DNA from 3 places in the Paenibacillus sp. FSL H7-0703 genome. Region 3 is predicted to be linked to each of the others. Evidence: a T-box and tRNA genes for the amino acid it is inferred to sense, from the RefSeq annotation. Region 3 holds a T-box; the other regions hold tRNA genes.
What was found. The T-box of region 3 lies ahead of tyrS (tyrosine--tRNA ligase). A T-box ahead of a tRNA ligase gene usually reads a tRNA of that ligase, here a tRNA-Tyr.
Positions count from the first base shown of each region.

Region 1: it has a tRNA-Tyr gene. The T-box ahead of tyrS (tyrosine--tRNA ligase) is inferred to sense a tRNA for this amino acid. The anticodon was not compared.
Region 2: it has a tRNA-Tyr gene. The T-box ahead of tyrS (tyrosine--tRNA ligase) is inferred to sense a tRNA for this amino acid. The anticodon was not compared.

Region 1 is NZ_JBBOPF010000001.1:2,827,433-2,830,676, reverse strand. It holds rRNA gene rrf (5S ribosomal RNA) at 1-56, shown strand, start outside; tRNA gene MHB46_RS12465 (tRNA-Ile) at 93-169, shown strand; tRNA gene MHB46_RS12460 (tRNA-Ala) at 192-267, shown strand; tRNA gene MHB46_RS12455 (tRNA-Asn) at 272-347, shown strand; tRNA gene MHB46_RS12450 (tRNA-Met) at 382-455, shown strand; tRNA gene MHB46_RS12445 (tRNA-Ser) at 459-550, shown strand; tRNA gene MHB46_RS12440 (tRNA-Glu) at 583-654, shown strand; tRNA gene MHB46_RS12435 (tRNA-Val) at 661-736, shown strand; tRNA gene MHB46_RS12430 (tRNA-Met) at 767-840, shown strand; tRNA gene MHB46_RS12425 (tRNA-Asp) at 866-942, shown strand; tRNA gene MHB46_RS12420 (tRNA-Phe) at 1,009-1,081, shown strand; tRNA gene MHB46_RS12415 (tRNA-Thr) at 1,108-1,183, shown strand; tRNA gene MHB46_RS12410 (tRNA-Tyr) at 1,188-1,273, shown strand; tRNA gene MHB46_RS12405 (tRNA-His) at 1,293-1,365, shown strand; tRNA gene MHB46_RS12400 (tRNA-Gln) at 1,383-1,457, shown strand; tRNA gene MHB46_RS12395 (tRNA-Lys) at 1,462-1,537, shown strand; tRNA gene MHB46_RS12390 (tRNA-Leu) at 1,552-1,639, shown strand; tRNA gene MHB46_RS12385 (tRNA-Gly) at 1,646-1,720, shown strand; tRNA gene MHB46_RS12380 (tRNA-Cys) at 1,731-1,802, shown strand; tRNA gene MHB46_RS12375 (tRNA-Arg) at 1,829-1,905, shown strand; tRNA gene MHB46_RS12370 (tRNA-Pro) at 1,929-2,002, shown strand; tRNA gene MHB46_RS12365 (tRNA-Gly) at 2,012-2,082, shown strand; gene MHB46_RS12360 (PAS domain-containing sensor histidine kinase) at 2,286-3,244, opposite strand, start outside.
Region 2 is NZ_JBBOPF010000001.1:2,140,970-2,144,213, reverse strand. It holds rRNA gene MHB46_RS09280 (23S ribosomal RNA) at 1-271, shown strand, start outside; rRNA gene rrf (5S ribosomal RNA) at 422-538, shown strand; tRNA gene MHB46_RS09270 (tRNA-Ala) at 609-684, shown strand; tRNA gene MHB46_RS09265 (tRNA-Asn) at 689-764, shown strand; tRNA gene MHB46_RS09260 (tRNA-Ser) at 768-859, shown strand; tRNA gene MHB46_RS09255 (tRNA-Glu) at 877-948, shown strand; tRNA gene MHB46_RS09250 (tRNA-Val) at 958-1,033, shown strand; tRNA gene MHB46_RS09245 (tRNA-Met) at 1,060-1,133, shown strand; tRNA gene MHB46_RS09240 (tRNA-Asp) at 1,161-1,237, shown strand; tRNA gene MHB46_RS09235 (tRNA-Thr) at 1,251-1,326, shown strand; tRNA gene MHB46_RS09230 (tRNA-Tyr) at 1,331-1,416, shown strand; tRNA gene MHB46_RS09225 (tRNA-Lys) at 1,424-1,499, shown strand; tRNA gene MHB46_RS09220 (tRNA-Leu) at 1,511-1,591, shown strand; tRNA gene MHB46_RS09215 (tRNA-Gly) at 1,603-1,677, shown strand; tRNA gene MHB46_RS09210 (tRNA-Arg) at 1,685-1,761, shown strand; tRNA gene MHB46_RS09205 (tRNA-Leu) at 1,774-1,853, shown strand; gene MHB46_RS09200 (hypothetical protein) at 2,561-2,824, shown strand; gene MHB46_RS09195 (hypothetical protein) at 3,019-3,195, opposite strand.
Region 3 is NZ_JBBOPF010000002.1:122,583-125,826, forward strand. It holds gene MHB46_RS24965 (AraC family transcriptional regulator) at 1-678, opposite strand, end outside; gene tyrS (tyrosine--tRNA ligase) at 880-2,133, opposite strand; T-box leader at 2,200-2,466, opposite strand; gene MHB46_RS24975 (transglycosylase domain-containing protein) at 2,602-3,244, shown strand, end outside.

The DNA of each region.
Region 1 (3,244 bases), on a different contig from region 3:
CCAGCGCCGATGGTACTTGGACCGCAGGGTCCTGGGAGAGTAGGACGTCGCCAAGCGATATCCTTCAAAGGATAATGAAGTTTTGCATGTTAGGGCCTTTAGCTCAGCTGGTTAGAGCGCACCCCTGATAAGGGTGAGGTCGGTGGTTCGAGTCCACTAAGGCCCACCACTTCCAGAATAACAAAAAGATTGGGGCCATAGCTCAGCTGGGAGAGCGCCTGCCTTGCACGCAGGAGGTCAGCGGTTCGATCCCGCTTGGCTCCACCAATATTCCCTGATAGCTCAGTTGGTAGAGCACTCGACTGTTAATCGAGTTGTCACAGGTTCGAGTCCTGTTCGGGGAGCCATGTTTTGAATATTTCTGAATTTTATATATAAGGTGGCGGCGTAGCTCAGCTGGCTAGAGCGTACGGTTCATACCCGTGAGGTCGGGGGTTCGATCCCCTCTGCCGCTACTCGGAGAGATACCCAAGTGGCTATAAGGGGACCCTCTGCTAAGGGGTTAGACTGCGAAAGTGGTGCGAGGGTTCGAATCCCTCTCTCTCCGCCATAAATTTATTGAAACCAGAACTTATTTTGCAAGGCCCGTTGGTCAAGGGGTTAAGACACCTCCCTTTCACGGAGGTAACAGGGGTTCGAATCCCCTACGGGTCATATTATGGAGGCTTAGCTCAGCTGGGAGAGCATCTGCCTTACAAGCAGAGGGTCGGGGGTTCGATCCCCTCAGCCTCCACCATAAGAAAATTTGAGAAATGCCTTTTAATGTCGCGGGGTGGAGCAGTTCGGTAGCTCGTCGGGCTCATAACCCGAAGGTCGTAGGTTCAAATCCTACCCCCGCAATTAATTTCCTGTTGGAAATGCCTCTGGAACTGTGGTGTAGAGGCCTAACATGCCTGCCTGTCACGCAGGAGATCGCGGGTTCGAATCCCGTCAGTTCCGCCATTTTAACTTCATATATAATTGGCATATATAGTGCGGATTATATGATGTAGTAATAAAATAAAACATGGCTCGGTAGCTCAGTCGGTAGAGCAGAGGACTGAAAATCCTCGTGTCGGCGGTTCGATTCCGTCCCGAGCCACCTTTCAAGTGGGAATTGAGTAATGTGCCGGTGTAGCTCAACTGGTAGAGCAACTGACTTGTAATCAGTAGGTTGGGGGTTCAAGTCCTCTCGCCGGCACCATTTTGGAGGATTAGCGAAGTGGCCAAACGCATCAGACTGTAAATCTGCTCCCTTACGGGTTCGGTGGTTCGAATCCATCATCCTCCACCAGTCTTTTCATAATCATATGGCGGTCGTGGCGAAGTGGTTAACGCACCGGACTGTGACTCCGGCATTCGTGGGTTCAAGCCCCATCGGCCGCCCTTTATTCTTAATTTATTGGGGATTAGCCAAGCGGTAAGGCAACGGACTTTGACTCCGTCATGCATAGGTTCAAATCCTATATCCCCAGCCATTAAGAGCCATTAGCTCAGTTGGTAGAGCACCTGACTTTTAATCAGGGTGTCGAAGGTTCGAGTCCTTCATGGCTCACCATTTATAATTATTTTGCGGTCGTGGCGGAATTGGCAGACGCGCACGGTTCAGGTCCGTGTGGGCTAACCCCCCGTGGAGGTTCGAGTCCTCTCGACCGCACCATATTTTGCGGACGTGGCTCAGCGGTAGAGCATCGCCTTGCCAAGGCGAGGGTCGCGGGTTCGATTCCCGTCGTCCGCTCCATTATCCATACGGCGCCATAGCCAAGTGGTAAGGCAAAGCTCTGCAAAAGCTTCATTCCCCAGTTCAAATCTGGGTGGCGCCTTGACTACTCATTATGGAATTTAATATGCGCCCTTAGCTCAGCTGGATAGAGCGTTTGACTACGAATCAAAAGGCCGGGAGTTCGAATCTCTCAGGGCGCGCCATTTCTTAAAAAAATGTATAATGTCGGGATGTAGCTCAGCTTGGTAGAGCACCTGGTTTGGGACCAGGGGGTCGCATGTTCAAATCGTGTCATCCCGATACTGATTTGCGGGTGTAGTTCAATGGTAGAACTCCAGCCTTCCAAGCTGGTAGCGTGGGTTCGATTCCCATCACCCGCTTTTTGCTATAGCGGATTCTTGTTGCCTCAGTGGTGACACCTTATAAATAAAGAGAGCCTGTCTGGGGACAGAGCTCTCTCTTTTTTTTGTATTTATCCTCATGTAATCCACAATGTGTTGATTATCCATAATCTTCGGTATCGGTGTATATCGTTCTGATCATACACCTGGCATACACCGATAACCGATCTAGTGGACAGTTTTTACACGGGAATGGTCAGCTGGATGGAGGTTCCCTTGTCTGGAGCAGAGGTTATGCTCATAAATCCCCCTACCCCTCTAGCTCGTTCTTCCATACTGAACAATCCAACTCCCTCTCCTTGGGACTTTCCAGAGAATCCAATGCCCTCATCCCGAATGGTCACTTGTATCATTTCATTTTGATCCTCAACGTCGACATATGCCACTGCTACATCTGCGTATTTGGCTACATTCGTTAATGCCTCCTGTACAATCCGATAAATTGCAATTTCCTTGCGAATATCAACCCGTTTACGTAGAGTGCATTGAAAATGCACCTCAATCCCGTAATGAGAACAGAAGTTTTCAATATAGGTTCTTATGGCTGGGACGACACCCAGATCATCCAGAACTGAGGGACGAAGTTCCCACGCTAGACCACGAACATCTTTGATGATGTCGGTCACCTGCGAACGAAGATTCTCCAGAGTAGCACTAGGTTGTTCGGCAAGTTGGCTATCCAATTGGATAATAAGTGAAAACAAGCTTTGTCCTATCCCATCATGCAGCTCTCTTGAAAAGCGTTTACGTTCTTCTTCCTGTATTTGCATGACTTGCGTCATCATAGATTGGAGTTCTGCTTCTACTTTCTTCAGTTTAGTGACCTCATTGCGGATCGCTAAGTACTGATAGGGTTTACCTTCCTCGTCCATAAACGGAACGATCGTAGTATTCACCCAATAGTAGCTGTTATCTTTAGCACGATTACGTATTTCTCCTTGCCATACCTTACCTGAACGGATCGTAGTCCACAGGCTTTTCATGAAGGCAGAGGTATGATAGCCTGAATTAATAAGACGATGATCCTGACCGATCAGCTCTTCACGACTGTATTGCGAAATCTCACAGAACTTGTCGTTTACGTACTGAATAATACCTCGATGATCGGTCAAAGCAACGATGGAAGACGTATCTAGAGCAA
Region 2 (3,244 bases), on a different contig from region 3:
GTGGGCGTAGGAAATTTGAGAGGAGCTGTCCTTAGTACGAGAGGACCGGGATGGACGTACCGCTGGTGTACCAGTTGTTCCGCCAGGAGCACCGCTGGGTAGCTATGTACGGAAGGGATAAGCGCTGAAAGCATCTAAGCGTGAAGCCCCCCTCAAGATGAGATTTCCCAGTATGTAAGACCCCTTGAAGACGACGAGGTAGATAGGTTGGGGGTGGAAGTGCAGTAATGCATGGAGCTGACCAATACTAATCGGTCGAGGGCTTATCCTAAATAAAACGCAAATGAGTTTCGGATCCAGTTTTCAGGGTGTAACCTTGAAGGTATGTAGAAATACATACATACAAGCGCATGGCTATTCATGCACACGATAAGTGATGAACTGAATAACCGTACGGTAGAATTTACGATGTAAATTCATGTTTGGTGGCGATAGCGGAGGGGTTCCACACGTACCCATCCCGAACACGACCGTTAAGCCCTCCAGCGCCGATGGTACTTGGACCGCAGGGTCCTGGGAGAGTAGGACGTCGCCAAGCAACCCCACAATGGGGATTTTTTTTCGCCTATCAGGCTATTGATTATACATACAAAATTGATTTTTTAGATGGGGCTATAGCTCAGCTGGGAGAGCGCCTGCCTTGCACGCAGGAGCTCAGGGGTTCGATCCCCCTTGGCTCCACCAATATTCCCTGATAGCTCAGTTGGTAGAGCACTCGACTGTTAATCGAGTTGTCACAGGTTCGAGTCCTGTTCGGGGAGCCATGTGGAGAGGTGTCCGAGTTGGCCGAAGGAGCACGATTGGAAATCGTGTAGGCGCCAAAAGCGTCTCGAGGGTTCGAATCCCTCTCTCTCCGCCAGAATTATTTTATTGCATGGCCCGTTGGTCAAGGGGTTAAGACACCTCCCTTTCACGGAGGTAACAGGGGTTCGAATCCCCTACGGGTCATAGTAATTCGGAGGCTTAGCTCAGCTGGGAGAGCATCTGCCTTACAAGCAGAGGGTCGGGGGTTCGAGCCCCTCAGCCTCCACCATTTGAAAAATAAATAATTATTACTGTCGCGGGGTGGAGCAGTTCGGTAGCTCGTCGGGCTCATAACCCGAAGGTCGCAGGTTCAAATCCTGCCTCCGCAATTACTTTCAACTAAGAGAGTTGCCTCTGGAACCGTGGTGTAGAGGCCCAACATGCCTGCCTGTCACGCAGGAGATCGCGGGTTCGAATCCCGTCGGTTCCGCCATTTAACTTAATATGCCGGTGTAGCTCAACTGGTAGAGCAACTGACTTGTAATCAGTAGGTTGGGGGTTCAAGTCCTCTCGCCGGCACCATTTTGGAGGATTAGCGAAGTGGCCAAACGCATCAGACTGTAAATCTGCTCCCTTACGGGTTCGGTGGTTCGAATCCATCATCCTCCACCAGTTTTACGAGCCATTAGCTCAGTTGGTAGAGCACCTGACTTTTAATCAGGGTGTCGAAGGTTCGAGTCCTTCATGGCTCACCATTGTATTACATGCGCGTGTGGCGGAATTGGCAGACGCACTAGACTTAGGATCTAGCGTCTTTGACGTGGGGGTTCAAGTCCCTCCACGCGCATCTTGTTTTTTGCGGACGTGGCTCAGCGGTAGAGCATCGCCTTGCCAAGGCGAGGGTCGCGGGTTCGATTCCCGTCGTCCGCTCCATTTATTAGTCCCCTTAGCTCAGCTGGATAGAGCGTTTGACTACGAATCAAAAGGTCGGGAGTTCGAATCTCTCAGGGGACGCCATTAACTTCATAAGCCGGTGTGGCGGAATTGGCAGACGCGCGCGACTCAAAATCGTGAGGGAAACCGTGGAGGTTCGAGTCCTCTCACCGGCATCTATTTCGGATGTAGCTCAATGGTAAAACTCAGCCTTCTAAGCTGGTAGCGTGGGTCCGATTCCCATTACCCGCTTTATATATATGAAAAAGGAGAGATGGCTTATTTTTATGCCATCTCTCCTTTTTTACTTTTAAACTGTTTTTATCGACATCACAAGCAGTAGAAACTCCAAGCCAATCTCCTCCATATACTTAAGTTTCAGCTCGTAGTTCAATTCTTGAAGGCAATATCAGCATGCAGACAGAAAATTTCATCGGAAATTACCCCGCCTCCAGCACCCCGCAACCTAACTCTGGTATCGGCGAGAGAAGCAACCGCACCAGATCCAAAACTTCAATCTGCTTACCGTTCAATAGGCTTTGAGCGAAGCGCTGACCGGAGTCTTCTTCGTCTGAGAAGCAACTGGACATGGTGACCATGGATATCACGATGCCAGATATGACAGGTGCACACGAGGCTTTCTATGGATAGGGCGTACAACTAACGAGGAACGATAGTTAAATAACACACAATGTTGAGCAGGCGCTTCAAGTCTGCTCTCTTTTTATTAAACTAAAGGGCAGGATAGTTATAAATATGTTAAAATAAGGGAGAATAAAATCAGAGGTGAGCTAATGTTCAATCCGAAGATCTTCTTCTATTAGTTGTGTCTAAGGTCATGGCTTCAAATGCCAAAATCTAACCCGGCACAACGGGGATGAAGATGTTTACACGGGAAGAGATTCAATTCTGGGAAGATGAGAAACAGCAAAGTCTGGAGATCAATAATAAGCCCAAAGATCCAAGAAAAGAGAAGCTTAAGGATTTCCGTAAAGGAATCAAGAGTGTTCATTACAACAAAGAATGTAAGATAGCAAGAAAAGATGATTATCGTCTGTATAGAACAAAAATGAAACGACTGATGCGTAGTGAAGAATACGAGCTCCTACACAGTTACAAACGAACGAGTGGTTGGATTACTTGGTAAATTAGGTAGCCTTTGAATGAACTCATCCTATTGTTGAAGTGAGTAGCAGTAGGGCAGTTCATGAGGGGCTGCTTTTTTTCATTGAGCTAACGGGCAGTTTAGTTGAACAAGATAAGTGGAGGTTTTATGTCGCATTTGACGCAAACTGTGAAGGAGGAAGCTGGGAAAATGATAGCTAAGTGTAAAGTGTTGAGTTAACTATCCAGCTTGTTTGTTGATGTCTTTAATGTTTGTGCAGCCTCATCGAGATAGATATCTAAATAAGTACCATCAGTAAATTTAATAACCACAGCATTAGTAGTGATGGCGACATCTTCAATCGTCCTACCTTTAAGTTTTTCAGGTATAACTTTGAAATTAGTCGATTCCACATTCATCAAATCCTTTCATTGATTACACATCTTAGTAATCGGTAATAAG
Region 3 (3,244 bases):
TGCTGGAATCTCCATATATATGAAACCCTCTGCCAGTTCTTTTGACTCTTTTTCAACTGCCTCGCCCACCACAAATGAAAATGCACCGTTGTCTTCAAATTGACAGGCAACCCCATATGACATTCCCGGTGCAATTTTGTTCGGGATACACATAAAATATTCATTTGCTCCAAAGTGTCCATAAAATCCTGGGATTTCTTTATAGTGCTGCTCATTATTCAGATTTGTTTTATATTCATATCCTACAATTTTGACCGTTTCGAGCTGCAATATCACCGGCTTATTCACATCCAAATCCCCCATCGTATTTTTTTGGTAATCCAGAAAATTGATTTTACTTTGCCAAGGAAGCTCAATATCACCGTTACGATACTTCCCAGGGGTGATCCCAAAATTCTTTTCAAAAGCGCGGGTAAAAGCCTCTTGTGAGTTGTACTGATACTCAATAGCAACGTCCAACACTTTTTGATTGGATTGTTTTAGCTGTTCAGCCGCCTCGGACAATCTTCTCCTTCTTATATATTGTTGAACCGTAAAACCCGAAATGGCCTGAAAAACCCGCTGGAAATGAAAAGCTGAAAAGCATGCCTGTGAAGCAATATCGGCAATTTTTAGATCCTCCCGGAGATTCAATTCAATAAACTCAATCGCACACTGAATTCGTTTAAAGTAGTCCATATAATCCTTCCCCGCACTTGTAATTGTTTTGGTTATCGATCCTACACCCAAATTGTGCAACCCACGTTTTCATTATGTATAACTCTTTACCTACATGTTTGATTATTTGTGCTAAGTTTACCATGACTTTTCACTTTGCAGAAATAAAAAAGCAGCGCTGAGATCGATACAATCTCAGCGCTGCTTTTGAATATATTTTCATTATCCAAGCTTGATTTTAGCAAATTTCCGTTTACCTACCTGCACAATGTCGCCTTCCTTCGGCGTGTATGCTTCGTTCACATCCGTCCATTTCTCTTCGTTAATTTTGACCGAACCCTGCTGAATACTGCGCTTGGCTTCACCGTTAGATGCTGCAAAGCCCAGATGAGTCAGCAACTGGATCACACGAATGCCACCTTCTTCTAACTGATCAGCCGTCAAGGTGAACTCTTCAATATCGTCAGGCAGCGCACGTTGCTGGAATACGGTCACAAAATGCTGCTTCGCTGCTTCCTCTGCTTCTTCACCATGGTACATGCGCACTAACGTTCCAGCCAGCTTCATTTTGGCATCACGTGGATGCACTGAGCCGTCCTTAACACCTTTCGCCAGCTCTGACAGCTCCTCGTTGTTGATATCCGTTGCAAGCTCAAAATATTTCAGCATCAGCTCGTCAGGAACGGACATGGACTTCCCGTATATTTCGTTCGGCTCCTCATCAACACCAATGTAGTTCCCCAAACTTTTGCTCATCTTCTGGACGCCATCCAGCCCTTCAAGCAATGGTAATGTAATCGTAGCCTGCGGCTCAACTCCGTATTCTTTTTGCAGGGTTCTGCCCATTAGCAGATTAAACTTCTGATCCGTCCCCCCCAATTCAATATCGCTTTGGAGAGCCACGGAATCCATGCCCTGCATCAGCGGGTAAAAGAACTCATGGATGCTGATCGGCAATCCGTTTTGGTACCTTTTTGTAAAATCATCCCGTTCCAACATACGGGCAACCGTTACTTTGGCCGACAGGGTTACTACATCAGCAAAAGACATTGGCCCTAACCATTCGGAATTGTAGAATACCTTTGTTTTTTCAGGATCGAGAATTTTAAAAATTTGTTCCTTGTACGTTTGAGCATTACGCTGTACATCTTCCTCAGTCAGTTGCTTACGAGTCTCCGATTTACCTGTCGGATCACCAATTCTGCCTGTAAAATCTCCGATAATCAGTTGCACTTGATGGCCTAATTCCTGGAACTGGCGCAGTTTGTGCATAACAACCGTATGTCCGATGTGAATGTCAGGCGCAGATGGATCAAGACCCAGCTTAATTTTGAGTGGCTCGCCGCTAACGACTGATTTGATAACCTTACGCTTCAGCTCATCCTCCGGTACAATTTCCGCCACACCCCGCTGTATCATCTCTAACTGTCGCTCGACCTCTACCTGTTGCTCCGGCTTCAATTCTTCCCACTTCATGCTGTATACCTCCTATTTTTCATCCAAAATATTACATATTAGACAAACCAAAAAGCCCCTTTCATCCCAAGGGACGAGAAGGAGCTGCTCGCGTTACCACCCTAATTAAAGAAACGCATGTCAAAGACAGACATTTCTTTCACTTCATTCCTATAACGGGCCTACACCCGGTACTGGATTACTATGGCAGCTTCGCAAATCTGCAAATGCTTTCCATTCATCCAGACAGCTCCAGACGGTAATTCAAAGGAGGGACGCTACCGATTCACACCACCCATCGGCTCTCTGTACAACGTGAATCCGCCTTCTACTGAAGTCTTTCTCTGCTTTTCACGATATTTACTTTGACCTATTTATAACACACTGCTTTTATGTAGTCAACGACACCAAAAGACAGGCTTTTTAGCATATGGGTTCATTTTGTAATTTTATGCTATAATAATGGCTGTTATAAAGGAGGAAGACTTAATGGTTGAAGAAAAAAACAATGTATCAGAGCCAAAGCCTTCCCGCTTGCGGACAACCATGCGAAGGCTCGGCCGTGTCATAAAGTGGGTCGTCATCATCGGTTTTATGGGGGCACTATTTGCAGGAGGAGCCGCCGCCGGCTATGTTGCTTCTATTGTAAAAAGCGAACCCGTGCGTTCCAGATCCATGATCCTACAGGAAGTAGATAAGAATGCAATCACAGGCTTCGCTTATTTCAATGATGGCTCTCCCATCGGACAACTTCGGACAGAAGAAGATCGAAGACCTGTCACGTTTAAGGAGATTCCACAACTCGTCATTGACGCAGTCATTGCCATTGAAGATAATCATTTTTACGAGCATAAAGGTGTCGATCTGTCGGGAACGCTGCGTGCTGTGAAGCAAAAGGCGCTGCATGAATCCGTACAAACCGGGGGTAGTACCCTCACCCAGCAGCTTGCACGTCGTGTCTTTCTAAATCTCGATCGCACGGATGACCGCAAGGTCAAAGAAATTTTGCTGTCTCTGCGCCTTGAGCGCTTCCTAAGCAAGCAACAAATTATTACGGCCTATCTCAATAAAGTACCTTTTGGTAATGGTTCAAGCGGTTACAACGTCTTTGGCATTAAAGCAGCGGCCAAAG